Regions from separate parts of the Martinezella sp. CNPSo 3795 genome, predicted to be linked through region 3. Evidence: riboswitches for the same ligand, from Rfam matches in the RefSeq annotation. Region 3 holds a riboswitch; each other region holds the start of a gene.
What was found. Region 3 has a riboswitch for cobalamin ahead of AC13QY_RS14320 (DUF1636 family protein). Riboswitches for the same ligand answer to the same signal wherever they lie in the genome.
Positions count from the first base shown of each region.

Region 1: another riboswitch for cobalamin. It lies ahead of AC13QY_RS21930 (aromatic ring-hydroxylating oxygenase subunit alpha); the one in region 3 lies ahead of AC13QY_RS14320 (DUF1636 family protein).
Region 2: another riboswitch for cobalamin. It lies ahead of AC13QY_RS30980 (acyl-CoA thioesterase); the one in region 3 lies ahead of AC13QY_RS14320 (DUF1636 family protein).
Region 4: another riboswitch for cobalamin. It lies ahead of AC13QY_RS31405 (CbtB domain-containing protein); the one in region 3 lies ahead of AC13QY_RS14320 (DUF1636 family protein).

Region 1 covers NZ_JBXSOQ010000008.1:195,253-199,246, reverse strand. The annotation lists gene AC13QY_RS21935 (FAD-binding oxidoreductase) at 1-1,063, opposite strand, end outside; gene AC13QY_RS21930 (aromatic ring-hydroxylating oxygenase subunit alpha) at 1,066-2,310, opposite strand; cobalamin riboswitch at 2,407-2,610, opposite strand; gene AC13QY_RS21925 (DUF6656 family protein) at 2,959-3,576, shown strand; gene AC13QY_RS21920 (L-threonylcarbamoyladenylate synthase) at 3,636-3,994, shown strand, end outside.
Region 2 covers NZ_JBXSOQ010000020.1:49,136-53,129, forward strand. The annotation lists gene AC13QY_RS30970 (carbonic anhydrase) at 23-682, opposite strand; gene cynR (transcriptional regulator CynR) at 794-1,684, shown strand; cobalamin riboswitch at 1,979-2,189, shown strand; gene AC13QY_RS30980 (acyl-CoA thioesterase) at 2,289-3,128, shown strand; gene AC13QY_RS30985 (LysR family transcriptional regulator) at 3,121-3,994, shown strand, end outside.
Region 3 covers NZ_JBXSOQ010000004.1:192,963-196,956, forward strand. The annotation lists gene AC13QY_RS14310 (hypothetical protein) at 1-86, opposite strand, end outside; gene AC13QY_RS14315 (FAD/NAD(P)-binding protein) at 107-1,522, shown strand; cobalamin riboswitch at 1,715-1,931, shown strand; gene AC13QY_RS14320 (DUF1636 family protein) at 2,040-2,453, shown strand; gene AC13QY_RS14325 (ABC transporter ATP-binding protein) at 2,464-3,243, shown strand; gene AC13QY_RS14330 (ABC transporter substrate-binding protein) at 3,264-3,994, shown strand, end outside.
Region 4 covers NZ_JBXSOQ010000022.1:37,125-41,118, reverse strand. The annotation lists gene nrdF (class 1b ribonucleoside-diphosphate reductase subunit beta) at 1-974, shown strand, start outside; gene AC13QY_RS31410 (CbtA family protein) at 1,153-1,923, opposite strand; gene AC13QY_RS31405 (CbtB domain-containing protein) at 1,937-2,149, opposite strand; cobalamin riboswitch at 2,182-2,305, opposite strand; partial or broken gene AC13QY_RS31400 (hypothetical protein) at 2,491-3,053, shown strand; gene AC13QY_RS31395 (alpha/beta fold hydrolase) at 3,263-3,994, opposite strand, start outside.

The sequences.
Region 1 (3,994 bases), on a different contig from region 3:
TCGGACGCGAACAGCAGGCGAGGATATAGCCCTCGTCGATCTCGTCATCGAGGATGCCGCCATTGTGGCTCATCTCGACTTCGCCGGAGAGCTTCATGACCCGGCATGTCCCGCAAAGACCGGATTCGCAGGCGGCACCGATGCGCACGCCGGCGCCACGGGCCGCCTGAAGCACGGTTTGTCCCGCTGCGCAGGCCACATCCTTGCCCGCCATGGTGAAACGGATCGTGGTCGCCGCCTCGCCCGATGCATCATCGGAAACTTCTGCGAGCGGTGTCGCCGCATTGGCCGGCTGGAAGCTTTCCTGATGGTAGCGCGACATGTCGAAGCCATGGGCTTCGAGCATGGAGCGCACGGCGTCCATGAAGACTTCCGGGCCGCAGCAGAAGATCGTCCGGTCCATGAAATCCGGCGCCAGCAGACCGATCTTCGCCTTGTCGATGCGGCCCTTCAAACCCGACCAGAGATCGGTGCGGCCGCAGCCCTCGACGATGAAGCCGAGGTTGAGGCTCGGCATGAAGCGGGCGAGATATTCGAGTTCGGAGCGGAAGATGATATCCGTCGGGCTGCGCGAACAGTTGACAAAGGTAATATCAGACAATGGTGCGATATCGGACATATACCGCGTCATCGACATCATCGGCGTGATCCCGGAGCCGGCCGAGACGAAGAGATATTTCTCGCCGGGATGGCGGATATGGCTGAAATCGCCGAGCGGGCCGAAAGCCTTGATGCGCATGCCGGGCTTCAGGTTCTCGAACATCCAGCGCGTGCCGATGCTGTCCTTCTGCGCCTTCACCGTCACGGCGACCGAGAAGGGCCGCGACGGCGTCGACGACAGCGTATAGGTGCGCATGACCGGCTCCGGAGCCGTCGGCAGCTCCAGCGTCACGAACTGTCCCGGCAGATAGCGGAACCAGTTGTCCTTGTCCGAGCGGAACGTGAAGGTCATCACGTCGGGCGCTTCGGGCGTGACCGAGAGGCATTCGAGCACATGCTGCCTGTCGTTCCAGGGCTGCATCTGGTCGAGGTGTCGATGCGGGTAGGAGACGGTCATGTTCATACTCAGGCAACCGCAGACAGCTTGGCCTGGTCGCCCTGCAGCCGGTTGATCATGAACGTCGTGTACCATTCGACGAACTGCATGACTCCCCCTTCATGGACCTCCGAATAGGGACCGGGCTCATAGGCCGGCGAGCGGATGCCGAAGGCGTTTTCCTCGACGATGCGGCGGTCCTGATCGTTGGTTTCGGTCCAGACGTGGGTCAGCTCTTCCAGATTGTAGTCGACACCTTCGACGGCATCCTTATGGACGAGCCACTTCGTGGTGACGGCGGTTTCCTCGGCGCTGATCGGCAGGACACGGAAGGAAATCGCGTGGTCGCCGAGCATGTGGTTCCACGTCGTCGGGTAGTGGAACAGCAGCATGGTGCCGATGCCGTTGATCGTCACGTCAGATGAAAGCGGCCGCCTGACGGCATTCTGGCCGGACATGGTGTAGCTCTCGGCCCCTTCGATCAGCGGCATGCGGGCGGCGCGGAACTGTCCATCCGGCGAGATCTTGAACTCGCTCGGCAGGCCGGCAGCTTCGCAGCGCTGCCAGTGTTCAGCGATAACGGGGTCGTTCATCGCGCCCTGCACGCCGGTGACGGTCGGAGCCTCCGGGAAGGTGCGGCAAAGTTCCGGGTGATTGGCCGCGCAATGGTAGCATTCGCGGTTGTTTTCCCAGACGAGCTTCCAATTGCCCTTTTCGATAATGGTGCTCTGGAAGGCGACCTTGGCTTCGCTGATGCGGTGCGGCGCCATGTAGGGCTCGATCGTCGCGCGAACCGGGGCAAAATCGGGAGCGTTCTGCGCGAGGCAGATGAAGATGTAGCCGCCGACGCTTTCGCAGTGAACCGGCTTCAGCGAATACTGGCTCTTGTCGAAATCCTCCGCCATCTGGCGGGCAAAGAGCAGCGAGCCGTCAAGTTCGTAGGTCCACTGGTGATAGGGGCAGACGAGCTTTGCCGAGGAGCCGCGCTCCGTCGTGCAGACGCGTGAGCCGCGATGGCGACAGCTATTGTGGAAGGCGCGGATGACCTGATCGCGGCCGCGGACGATGACGACGGGATAATCGCCGATCTGGACGGTGAAGTAATTGCCCGCACGCGGCACTTCGCAATCATGGCCGATGAAGAGCCAATCGCGATAGTAGATCGTCTCCATGTCGAGCATGAAGTAATCCGGATCGGTGTAGAAGGGTTGCTCCAGACTGAAACCCGTCCGGTGGTTCTTCAGTTGCCGCAGAACTTTGCTGCCGATGTCCATTTGCCTATCCTTAGCAGTACCAGGAGGCGGGCAAAGGACATGCACGGCCGATTGGGAGCGGCCAAAAGCAATGTCCCGACCACCCGCCGCGGTCAGTAAACCTATGTGCCCAAGGCTGGTTTCCGGGCTCTGGAGCGGCCCTGTTTCCAGAGCCCCATGGCACCTTCCCAGGTCGATCGACCCAGTGGCTTTATCCGCCATGCCTCACTCCACCACCGTTGCGGGGGCAGCGCCGGATTTTGACCGGCTTCCCAATTCTCCGTCTCCCTAGCGGACGGCACCTTGAGATTGATGGCATCATAGCTCCCGGCTCCGCCAGCCGCTGCGCTGCAATGCGACATCGGCTCCGAAATTGACGACAGGCGAAACGGGACGCCGGGACGGTTGCGTGCCGTGAGAATATTGACTGGCAATTCAATCGCTTGGGCGCTTGCATTGGAGATGCTGCGAGCATCGCATGTGCGTTCGACCAATGACGCTTTATCCTGATTGCGACAGGTCCGCAAACGGCCGATAATCGGAAGACTAGTTGCGCGGCGGAGAGCGCCGCAGAGCCGCCATCGGGGGCCTTCGGTCCAGCGCGCGATCAAGCTCGGCTCAAGCTCCATAGTCCATCATGTCGCGAAGAGTTTTATAGCGAGATCCGGCATGGCCAAACTCAGATATTTCGACGCTGGGAAGCCCGCCGAGCCCGAACCGGCGCCACCGGTATCGACGACGGGCTACAGCGAATTCCTGCGCACCGGCCGCATCAACCGCAACAGGCCACATTGGCTGGCGGAAGAGCGGGAATATCTTACCCATGAGCAGGTGGCTGTGCGCACGGCACAGAAGCTCAGGGATGCCGGCGAAAAGACCCATGACCGGCTCAACAGCTTCCACAAGTCCATTCGCTTTCCGAAGCTCATCTTTCACCACACGCTGAAGGACACGCCGCATCTCGGCTATTGTCACGTCACCGCGGCGCGGACGCAGTTCGCGCATTATGAGGACGTGAACTGGGCTTTCTATATCGCCAATTTCTTTGCCCGCATCGGCCAGGAAGAGAATTTCTTCGAGGACATCAGCCTCAAATATTCGCGGATGTATTTCGCCGTCGCCATCCATCCGGACAGGCAAGCGGAAGACAAGAAGCTGACGATCAATCGCGACGTCAGAGGCAACGGCGTGCTGTTCCATACCCACGATCCGCAGATCGCCATCCGCAATGTTCTTCTCCTCGGCGCGCGCAACGAGCAGCTTCGCGACATTATTCGCCAGCTTTGACGATTGATCCGAAAACTCGAAGAGCATAAGAAACGGCCTGAACTGCAAGCAGGCAGGCCATGGCACGACACATAGACATTCTCGAACATCCGCAAACGGCGATCGAAGTCGCGACAGCGACTCTCGCAGAGGGTCTGCCGATCGGGCTGCCGACGGAGACGGTCTATGGTCTTGCCGCCGATGCCACCAATCCCGCCGCGATTACCCGGATCTACGAGACGAAGGGTCGTCCGCGTTTCAATCCGCTGATCTGCCATATGAGCGATCTCGCCATGGCCGAACGCTATGCGGTCTTCGATCCTATCTCCCGTAAATTGGCGGAAGCTTTCTGGCCCGGCCCGCTGACGCTGGTGCTACCGCTCAAACCCGACAGCGGCATCCATCCGCTGGCGACTGCCGGGCTCGACACGGTCGGCAT
Region 2 (3,994 bases), on a different contig from region 3:
CTCCTTGGTTGGGATACAGGGTTCAGGCAACGCGCCTGGCTTGGTATTTGATGGCCTGGACGTCGGGATTGTCCGCAAGGGAGACGAAGGAACCCCTGCTGCCATCAAAGGCTTCGATAAGTCCGCTCGCGATGTCGTAAATCCAGCCATGCAGCGCGACGCGCCCCTCTTCTAGGGCCAGCCGCACCGACGGGTGCGTCTGGATATTGGCGAGCTGGGCGATCACGTTTTCGCGCACCATCGATGCGACCTTGGCGGGCTGATCCTGGTGCCGGCGGGCTTCGTTCACGACGCGGGCAGAGTCTGCATAGCGCAACCAACTGGCCACGGCGGGCATGTGGTCGAGGCACCTGCACGTCGCGATGGCGGTCATCGCGCCGCAGTCGGAGTGGCCACAGATCACGATGTCGGAGACCTGCAACGCCGCGACGGCGTATTCGACCGAGGCGGAAACGCCACCCGGCTCGGGGCCGTAGGACGGGACGATGTTGCCTGCGTTTCGGATGACGAAGAGGTCGCCCGGCTCGCGCTGGGTAACCAGTTCAGGCACCAGGCGGCTGTCCGAGCAGGAAATGAACAGAGCCCGCGGGTTCTGCTGATTTGCCAGATCCTTGAACAGCTTAACCCGTTCAGGAAAGGCCTCCCTCTGGAACTTCAGAAAGCCGTCAATAATGTCTTTCATCGCTGCAATCTCCGTGTCTCGATCTGTTGATATGAAGGCTACGGAAGGCATGGCATAATGTAAAAGTCTCGTTTATTATGAGGTGGATTAGATAATCTTATAGGTTTTGACATGCTCGCCCGACAGGTTCGTTATTTTCTCGCAGTCGCGGAGCATCAGAGCTTCACACGGGCCGCAGAGGCCCTGCATGTCTCGCAACCGGCGCTTTCGCAGCAGGTCAGGTTGATGGAGGAAAGCCTCGGCGTGCAATTGTTCGACCGATCGGGGCGCACGACCCGATTGACGGATTCCGGAGAGGTCTATCTGCAATACGTGCGCCGCGCATCGCAGGAGTTTCGGGAAGCCAAGCGCGCTATCCACGACGTGAGCGATCTCAGCCGTGGTACGTTGCGCGTTGCAGTGACGCCAACGTTCACGACATATCTGGTCGGCCCTCTCGTCGAGGCGTTCCACAGTCGTTACCCGAACATCTTCCTCAACGTGCGGGAGATTTCCCAGGAGCATATGGAGGAATTGCTTCTCGCTGATGAGGTCGATGTCGGAATCGCGTTTTCCGGCACACTGACACCGGACATCGATCTGGACCCCCTGCTGGTGGAGACCCTCGCCCTGGTCGTCAGCACCGGGCATCCTCTGGCGAGTGAAACGTCAATCGGACTACAGGCCCTGAGCACCGAGTCATTGGTGCTACTCAGCGCGGAGTTCGCTACGCGCGAACAGATCGATCGCTTCTGCCGCCAGCACGATATTCACCCGAAAGTACAGATAGAGGCCAACTCGATTAGTGCGGTGATCGAAATCGTCCGCAGAACGAGGCTGTCGACACTCTTGCCCGCAACAATCGCATTCGCCCATCAGGACCTGGTCGCCGTTGCGCTTGATCCCGTGCGCTTGCAGCGGACCGCTGTTCTGATGCAACGTAAGGACGCTTACCGAAGCGCGGCGGCGCTGGTCTTTGTTGGGTTGGCTAAGGAAGTGGCGGCTGAAATGGAGGGGCAGTGACAAAAATCATGGCTTGGATCTCTAAGCCATTGATGAAAGTGTACTTCTGACCTGTAAGGGCTGGCACCAGTAGAGGCTCGTAAGTTCGGCTCCTTTCAAGGCGGTCGTCCTGAGAATTGTAGGCCTGTCTGTTCGCTCTTGTTTCTAAAATGGTTTTACGGTGCGTTCGGGTCACTGTAGGGTGCACCCTTTGCCAATAAAGTCAGACATTGGCTTCGCGTTCTACCCCAATAAACCATGTACCAAGTCATATAAAGATGTCGTTATATGGTTGACGGCTGCGCTCTCGCCAAGGCATGGTGTGCCCGTCGTGGTTCTGCGGATGTCGAAATCCGGAGCTAAGAGGGAATTTGGTGACGATGTGTCATGCATCCATACCGGAGCTGCCCCCGCAACTGTAGGCGGAGAGTTGTCGTTCAACATGTCACTGAGGAAGACGCCTCGGGAAGACGAACGTCAGCGATGACCCGCAAGCCAGGAGACCTGCCGCGATAGATAACGTCCACGGGCGGGGTGTCCCGGTGTGCCGCTTTGCGCGATCGGCATGCCCTGCCGTTCGCCCTGCGTCATGCGTCCGCCCCGTCTCAACCTGATGGAAGTGCGGATGACACCGACGATCAAAACAACTGGCCAGCAAGCGCTGGCGACCAGTCTCATAGACATCGTTTTTCCCGGAGATACGAACCATCACGGAACGCTGTTTGGCGGAGCTGGCCTTGCTTTCATGGACCGCGTCGCATTCATAGCGGCCAGCCGCTTCGGACGCGTCCCCTTCGTGACGGCCTCGTGCGAGCGCATCGATTTCAAGCAGCCGGCACGTGTCGGCCACATCGTTGAATTTTCGGCGATACCGGTCAGAGCCGGACGTCGGTCTCTGACGGTCGAGGTGGAGATGTTCGCGGAGACAGTTGTAGGGCATCAGCGACATGCCTGCACTCGCGGCATCTTTAATATGGTGGCAATTCCCGAAGGCCAGGGGGCCGGCGATTTCTTCCTGCGGGAACTCCTGCCCATGGAGACGCCGCTTTCGACGGCGGGCGTCAAGATGGTGGATATCGTTTTTCCGGATCAGGCAAACAGTGTCGGGCGGATGTTCGGGGGCGAGGCCATCTCCTTCATGACGAAGGCCGCCTTCGTGGAAGCATCGCGCTACTCCGGCAAGCTGGTGGTCCTGGCATCATCCGAGCGTGTCGACTTTGCGAGACCCATTGAGATCGGGGAGATCGTCGAGGCGGAGGCACGTATCGAACGTGTGGGTCACAGCTCGATGCTTGTTGAGACAAAGCTCTGGTCGGAGAATCTGCTTACAGGCGAAAGATCCATTACCGCCACTGGATTCTTCAACATGGTGGCGGTCGGCGAAGACAGCCGGCCGATTAACATACGCGAGGCCGCCCCAGCGGTAGAACTCTCCCGAAGCGAGGACGGGTACGCTCATGCTTGACCGTCAGCATTTATCGATCCTGCTCGAAGTGGATCGCCTGGGAAGTCTGACCGCAGCCGCGGAACGGCTGAACGTGACCCAGTCCGCGCTCAGCCATACGATCCGAAAGCTCGAAGACCGCTATGGCGTGGCGATGTGGGAGAAGGACGGTCGCAATCTCCGTCTCACACAGGCCGGCCGCTACGTCGTCTCGGTGGCGCAGCGTGTCCTGCCGCAGATCGAGAGGGCCGAACATGTCCTGACGGACTATCGTCAGGGGCAGCGAGGTTCTTTGAAGATCGGTATGGAATGTCATCCATGCCATCAATGGCTGATGGGGGTTACAAAACCCTACCTCGTGGACTGGCCTCAGGTAGACCTGGAGCTGACGACCTCATTCGCAGCCGGCGGTGTGTCAGCGCTGATGGTCCACGAGATCGACATCCTGATCACTCCGGATCCGATAGAGGCACCGGGTATCCTGTATGTGCCGGTGTTCGACTATGAGCTCGTGCTCGCCGTACCGAGCGATCACAGGCTGGCGAGTAGGGACTATGCCGACCCGATGGATCTCACCCATGAAACGCTCCTGACCTACCCTGTTCCGCCGCAGAGGTTGGACGTGTTCACGCAATTCCTGGTGCCCGCCAATTGCAGTCCGCGGCACCACCGCAATATCGAGACAACCGAGATGATGCTCCAGCTGGTGGCGGCAGGCCGTGGCGTCAGCGCCATCCCGGACTGGCTGGTGCGCCAGGAGGCAGCAACGCTTGGCGTTCGCCCGGTGCGGATCGGCCGGACGGGGATCCACAAGAGCATTCATCTCGGCCTGAGACGTGGGGAAGAGGCCATCGATTTCATTGCGGGCTTTCTCACGGCGTCCAGGG
Region 3 (3,994 bases):
GTCCCAAGGTTGCCGAGGCCCGGATATCGGCTCTGTGTTTCCGGACCTGTGAAGTCAGCAAGCCCAAGAAAGGCATGATCGACCACCTCTCGCCCCAGGAGTTGATATGACGGTTCAGGGATTCTTTTCCGCCAGGACGAACGCGACAGCGCGGCCTTATGCGATGCCTCGCATTGCCGTGATCGGGCGCGGTTTTTCCGGCATGATGATGGCGATCGCCCTGATGAAGACGGTTCGCTTTCCCTTCCATCTGCAGCTTTTCGATCCTAATTCCACCGTCAGCGGCGGACAGGCGCTCGCCTCCGGACATAGCAGTGAAATTCTCAACAGCCGTGTTCGCGATCTTTCCGTTTCCGCGGGAGATCCCGACGACTTCAATCAATGGCTTTGCGGTAATGCGCCTTTCCGCAGCGCCGTCCCCGCCGCCATACCCGGTTTTTTGCAGATCTTCGTACCGAAGAGCATTTTCAGCGACTACGTCTATCAGCGCTTTTCGGAAGCCTTCTCGTCACGGCGGGATGTGGCGGTGCAGGTCAGCAGCGAGACGGTCTTCGGGCTTCGGCGTGTTCGGGGCGGCCGTTTCGTAGTGGAAAGCGATGGCGCCGCCAATGCGCCTTTCGACATGGTGGTGCTGGCGACAGGCTATGGCATTAGCGATCACGAATTCCAGGCCAGCGATCTCGTGACCGTGCCGACGACGGTGCGGGCGCGCCGTCTCGTGTCGCGACCGCATACGATCCTGCTCGGAAGCGGCCTGCGCGTCGTCGATCGGCTGCTGCAGATGCGTGAGAACGGCTATACGGGGCAGATCACCATTGTTTCGCGGCGAGGCTTTCTGCCGCAGAGCCACACACGCAACAATGCCGATCCGGTTTTCCCTGCCGACGAGATGCCCGGCAAGCTCAGCGAGATCGTCCGCTTCGTCCGCAAGGCTTGCGTCGAGGCGGAGGCGAACGGCCAGAGCTGGCAATCCGTCATGAACGGCTTGCGCAAGCATGCGCGCTCGCTTTGGCGATCTCTGCCAGCCGGGCAGAAGCAGCAGTTCAACCGCCATTTGCGGGCGCTTTATGACAGCCATCGCAATCGGCTTCCCGAGGCGCTGCATGTACGCCTCAATCAGGAGCTTGCCGAGGGCAATACGCTGCTGCGGCGCGGTCATTTTATCCGCCGCACGCCGACCGGGCTGGTTTTGAAGCCGGCTGGCCGGCAGGAGACCGAGCAGCTCTATGCCGACGACGTAATCGATTGTCGGTGCCAGGCGCCGGATTTGAATGCACCCTTGCTGCGTAGCCTCATCGATGCCGGTCTCGCGGTGCCGGACGAGCTTGGCCTCGGTCTCGCCGTGGACGCGACAGGCTCGCTTGAGGTCAACGGGCGTACGACAGACGGGCTTTTTGCGATTGGTCCCCTGGGACTTGGAAGTCTCCCCGACATCGATCTGGTGCCTGAGATCGTGACGCAGGCCTATGCGGCGGCAGAGAGCGTCGCGGAGCGTTTTCATCCTCAGTGCAAGGCGGTCTGACAGCCCTGCGGTTTCTTTCATTCTGGATCGCGATTGAGTGCTGCCGCATATGCATATCGCAGTTGCGGCCTCGAGCGGAGATAATGGCTTGTCATTTGTTATGTAATAACGTAACGATTGCCTACTCAGGCCGAAGCTCCAGGACAAATGAAAGCGCATATGACATCCCCGTTGCCCGCATCCGCTTTCTATGACATGAATACCGCCGATGGTGCTGCTTTCGGATCGATCCGGATGGCGGCTGAAAAGGGAACACGGTGCGGATTACCCATCAGGGGCCAAGACCGTGGCTGCCCCCGCAACTGTAAGCGGAGAGCGCGTTCGCAATATGCCACTGGCGTCAAGCCGGGAAGGCGCGAACGAGTTGTGACCCGCGAGCCAGGAGACCTGCCATCGACGATATCAACCGCAACGGACGGGGTGTTCCGATGGAAAATCAGTGGTTGGGCGAGGGCGCCGCTGCGTCCGCTGGCCCCATCTTGACTGTGCCTCCGGCGAAATCTCCGGGAGGCATCTCATGGATAATACAAAAGAGGCGACGCACCGGATCACCGTGTGCACCAACTGCCGTCATGTCGGCAAACCGTGCCGGCCGGGCCTCGAACTCCTGAAACATCTGCAGATGGCGATCTCCCAGGCTGACGCCGCACTCGCAGATGATTTCAGCCTGGAGGGCAGCGTCTGTATGGCGGGCTGCGAACGGCCGTGCACGGTCGCTTTCCAGGCCACGCCAAAGTCGACGTACCTCTTCGGTGACATCGAGGATGCGAGCGATATCGGTGCGCTCGTCTCCTTCGCGAAGCTTTATCGGGATCGCCCCGATGGGCTGACCCGCGAAAGCGAACGCCCGAGAGCGCTGGCAGGCAAGACCCTCGCGCGCATTCCCGCCGCCATCGTATCAGCCGAACGCCAGCTGGTCGTATTGCAATAGGAGCCGGGTCATGTCCGAACGAAGCGCACGACTGGAAGCAGACGGCATCAGCTGGGGTCCCCAGAAGGGAATGCCGATCATCAGTGGCATCACGCTATCAGTCGAGGCCGGCGCCCGGCTTGCGATCATCGGTCCGAATGGAGCCGGCAAGTCGACCTTGCTGCGCTGCCTCTATCGCGGCCTCAAGCCGCAGCGAGGTTCGGTGCGTCTCGACGGCATCGATCTTTGGTCCATAGGTCCGCGGGAGGCGGCGCAGCGCATCGCCGTCGTGCCGCAGGAGACGCCAGGTGATTTTCCCTTCAGCGTGCGGGACGTGGTGTTGATGGGCCGCATCCCGCACCGCAAGGGCATGGCACGCTGGAGCGATCGCGACCATGAGGTCACGACCAAGGCGCTTGCCCGTCTGGAACTGGAGTCTTTGGCACAGCGGCAATTCGCGTCGCTGTCGGGTGGTGAGAAGCAACGGACGCTGATCGCCCGCGCCTTGGCACAGGAGCCGGAACTCATCATCCTCGACGAGCCGACCAATCACCTCGACATCCGCCATCAGCTCGAGATTCTTGAGCTACTCAAGAGACTCGGCCCGACGATCATCACGACGCTGCACGATATCAATCTCGCTGCTGATTTTGCGACGCAGATCGCCGTCATGGATTGCGGGCGGCTTATGGGCCACGGCGAACCTGCCGAAGTCCTGACTGTGGAGCATGTCTCGAACGCTTTCAGGGTTGGTACGCGGCTGCATCACACCGACGGCGGCCCGCAGCGCTTTTCCTTTTCCCTTCGATAATACGATCATTGGAGTTATTCATGTTTTCTCGCATGTCCCTGTCTGCCGCGGCCTTGCTTATCGGAAGCCTGTTTGCGGGCACGACGCTCGCCGAGCCTGTCACCGTGCGCAGCTGCAATCGCGATGTGACCTTCGACAAAGCGCCGGAGCGGGCCGTTTCCAACGACGTCAACCTGACCGAGATGATGTTGGCGCTGAAGCTACAGGACCGCATGGTCGGCTATACCGGCATTTCCGGCTGGAAGACGCTGGATGAGAAGCTGCGTGACGGCGTGAGGGAACTGCCGGAGCTGTCGCCGAAATATCCGAGCAAAGAGGTGCTGCTCGGCGCCAATGCGGATTTCTTCTTTGCCGGCTGGAACTACGGCATGAAGGTCGGCGGCGAGGTAACTCCGGAAACGCTCGCCCCCTTCGGCATCAAGGTCTATGAGCTGACCGAATCTTGCATCTTCGTCATGCAGAAGAACAAGCCGACCATGGACGACATGTTCGTGGATCTCCTCAATCTCGGCAGGATCTTCCGCGTCGAGGACAGGGCGGAAGCGCTGGTCGCCGGCTATCGCAAGCAGCTTGGCGAGGTCCAGGCGAGGATCGGTCATGTCGCCAAGCCGACCAGCGTTTTCGTCTATGACTCCGGTGAGGAAAAGCCGTTCACATCGGGGCGCTACGGCATTCCGACTGCCTTGATCGAGGCTGCCGGCGGCGTCAATGTGATGGACGACGTCGAGAAGAGCTGGACTGAAGTGTCCTG
Region 4 (3,994 bases), on a different contig from region 3:
TGAACATGCAATTCAAGCCGGCAAGCCGCGTTCGCGCCATCAACTGGAACCGCATTGAAGACGATAAGGATCTCGAAGTCTGGAACCGCCTGACCGGCAATTTCTGGCTGCCGGAAAAGGTGCCCTTGTCGAACGACATTCAATCCTGGGCGACACTGAAGCCTGAGGAGCAGCAGCTCACCATCCGCGTCTTCACCGGCCTGACGCTGCTCGACACGATCCAGAATGGTGTCGGCGCCGTAAAGCTGATGGCTGATGCCGTAACCCCGCATGAAGAAGCGGTGCTGTCGAACATCTCCTTCATGGAAGCGGTGCACGCGCGCTCCTATTCCTCGATCTTTTCGACGCTCTGCCTGACGCCCGATGTCGATGATGCCTATCGCTGGTCGGAGGAGAACGAATTCCTACAGAAGAAGTCTACGCTGATCATCGAGCAATATGCCTCTGGCGATCCCTTGAAGAAGAAAGTCGCGAGCGTCTTCCTTGAGAGCTTCCTGTTCTATTCCGGCTTCTATCTGCCGATGTTCTGGTCGAGCCGCGCCAAGCTCACCAACACAGCCGATATGATCCGCCTCATCATCCGCGACGAAGCCGTGCATGGCTATTACATCGGCTACAAATTTCAGCGCGGGCTTGAGCGGCTTTCGGACGAGCAACGCCAGGAGATCAAGGACTTTGCCTTCGATCTTCTGCTGGAGCTTTATGACAACGAGGCTAAATATACCGAAGCGCTCTATGACGGCGTCGGGCTAACAGAAGACGTCAAGAAGTTCTTGCATTACAACGCCAACAAGGCGCTGATGAACCTCGGCTACGAGGCGCTCTTCCCCGCCGAAGCCTGCAAGGTCAACCCGGCCATCCTCTCGGCGTTGTCGCCGAATGCGGATGAGAACCACGACTTCTTTTCTGGCTCGGGCTCGTCCTATGTGATCGGCAAGGCGGTCGCCACAGAGGATGAGGATTGGAATTTCTGAGCAGCGCTTTAAGTCCGCCATCCAGTCGAAGGTTGCATCGATCAAGCAAATTGAGGCGGGATATTTCGATTTACCGATGAATCGGCGGATCCAGGACAAGGGAGACTATGGTCCTCTTGGCCCGTTTTCGCGATATAGCGTGACCGGCCACACAAGGGTGAGCGGCCGGTCGCACGTTTCAATGAATGGCCAAACGACCCGACGCGCGTGATGTCGGAACAATGCGCTCGACGACTGCGCCGAACACAAGGCCTAATGTGCCCCACATCAGTATCTGAGCAACCATCGACGCGACGCGGAACTTCCAGAGCAAATCGGCCGGGAAGCCTTCCGGAACTTCATTGATCCCTGGCAGAAGCTGTCCAGCGAGAAAGACAACCGCAAAGTAAACGGCGGTTACGATAAACGTCGCATTCCAGGCTCCCCAACGAGCTATCAAGCCGCTGCGAAGTTTTGCTGCGAAGATCATGCTGATGACGGAGATCAGGATCATGCCGAAGTAAAGTTCGGTTCGAGGAGCGATCGTTTCAGGATTGCCGATCGATGGCGGATTTGCCGGATACTTGATATTCGGCACGAGATAGACCGAAATGAAACCCGTCAGGGCAACCAGGGCGGCAGAAACCCGTGGGGAGGCCGTGCCACCAAAGCGTCCGTAGGAAAACGCGAAGGTCAGTGCGAACAATCCGCCGAAAGCCGTGCAGTAGACCATGACGCCCGTCAATAGGCCCCAACTGGCCTGCATCGGTCGGCTGACGAGTTCCGGCTCTTCAGATGGCATGGCCATGCCCTTAGCCATCTCTTCTTTCGCCTTTGCCTCATCCATCTGCGATTCAAAAGCGATCGCACGGTCTACCTGCGGTTCTCCGTAGAGCTTCAAAAAGCCAAAACTGATAAGTCCGGCGATGATGCCGACAAGCATCCCGCGAACGAGTAAATCTCTTACCATTTAAAGGTCCCTCTTAGTGGCAGGGAAAACCGAGCAGATGGCGACCGTCATGCACCCATTCATGGACATACATGCCATGGATGATTGACGTTGCGCCTTCTTCGGCGCCGACAAAGTAAATCGCCAGCAGGCAGAGAAGGCCAGCAAAAATTGCCCACGGGACAATATCCCGCAATGGTATGGGAAGAGCAGGTGAAACGGTTGGTGCGAAAGCAGCGCTTGTCATGGTGAACTCCTGGGGATTGCGCGTCCTGGGTTGGTACATGCCTATTCAGGTTGAGGGTCTGGCTCGCGATACAGCCCCATAGGGCCGCATCTCTTACAGTGGCGCGACCGCGCCGGATTTTCACCGGCTTCCTCGACCTTGAAGATGCAAGACCACCATGAGACCAAGGCTGGCGGAGTGTCAATATCGGCAGCTTAAGAAGGGCGCTTGTAGTATTGGGCAGAGACGCTGTACGCCATTGATTTTCTAATTTTGCGCGCGTCCGCATTGCCGCGTCGGATTGGATTTTTGCCGGAAGCTGCGATATAAATCGTCATCGACGTTTCATCGGGTGACTCGAGATGATCAACCGCCGCCAGTTTCCGCTACGTGCCTCCGCGCCGGCCTTTGCAGCTGCCTGGGTACTGATCATCGCCGGTGCCAGTGTCGCCCTCAGCACGGTTTTTGCCTGCATCACGCCTTTTGTGGCATTGGCTACTGTCTCAGTAATCATGCTGCCGCGCCGGATGGCTTTCACTGCTGTGCTGCTCGCCTGGTTAGCCAACCAGATGGTTGGGTATTTTATTCTTGGCTATCCGCGTAATTGGGACAGCTATGCATGGGGCATCGCCATCGGCTTCGCAGCCCTGGCGGCGTTCCTGGCAGCCACGCTTGTCGCGCGGGTCAAATCTGCAGCTTCCTCGCTTGGGCTGCGGCTTTCGCTGCCGCACTGGTCGCTTACGAAGGCATCCTTTTTGCCGCCACGGCATTTCTTCCTTCTGGAGACGGTGCCTTTTCCTTATCCATCATCGCAAAGGTCGTGCTGATCAATCTAGTGGCTGCCGCCGGCTTGGTGTGCTTGAACGGCGTTGCGGCGATTGCCCGCATTCTCGTCGTCAGGCCGGTGTTACATTTGGCGCGCTAGCAAGCCGCGAACATCTATCGTTTGATTTCTCCCGGCGGTGCTTGCGCCCGGCCAACCGGAAATGCGGCTCCTGCCACTTGATCGAGCGGAATAATGTTCCATTGATCGGCACGGCCAACGGCATTCCTCTTAGAGCGCAGGATTTCGCACTAATCTTGTTCTGTCCCCAAGAAGTCTGATCGGCCGCGTTCGCGCGGAGTGAACGGGTTTCACCCTTTAAGGAAGATCGAGAGCTCCCGAGCCACCGTTTCCGGATCCTCCCGCTGTGGGAAGTGCCCGACGTTCTGAAGGACAATCCGGTCGAAGGGACCGGAAAACTTCTTGTGCAGATCTTCTGACAATTCCGGCGGATTGACACCGTCATCCATGCCCTGAAAATAAACCGTGGGGAGAGAAAGGGATCGCGTCTCCCTGATACGGTCTTCGAGCCAGACGCTTTGCGGATCGGGCTCGGCTTCGCCCCACCTAACTCTGTAGCTGTGGAGGGTAATGGCTACCCAGTCCGGATTGTCGAAGGATTTCGATACGGCGGCGAACGTCTCCTCGTCGAACCAGCCGTCGGGGCTCCAGTTTTCCCATTGAAGCCGCGCGAAGCCGTGCGGATCCTTCTTGATTGCGTCGGCGCCGCGCTTCGTTGCCATGAACCAATGATACCAATAGCGCTGCGCCTGCCGGAAGGGCGGCATCTTCAGTCCGCCCATGCGCGGTAGCGAGGAAAGAAGCGCCATCCTATCGACCCGGTCCGGCCATCCAATGGCAAGAGCTTCGGCGATATTCGAGCCCCAGTCGTGACCGACGACGGAGAACCTCTCGATGCCGAGACCGTCCATGAGGGCGATCGCATCCATTGCGAGAACCGCGCCGTTCGCGGTGCGCAACGCCTTGTCGTTCCGGAAAACGGTTCCGCCGAAGCCGCGAAGGTAAGGCGCAATGAGGCGAAG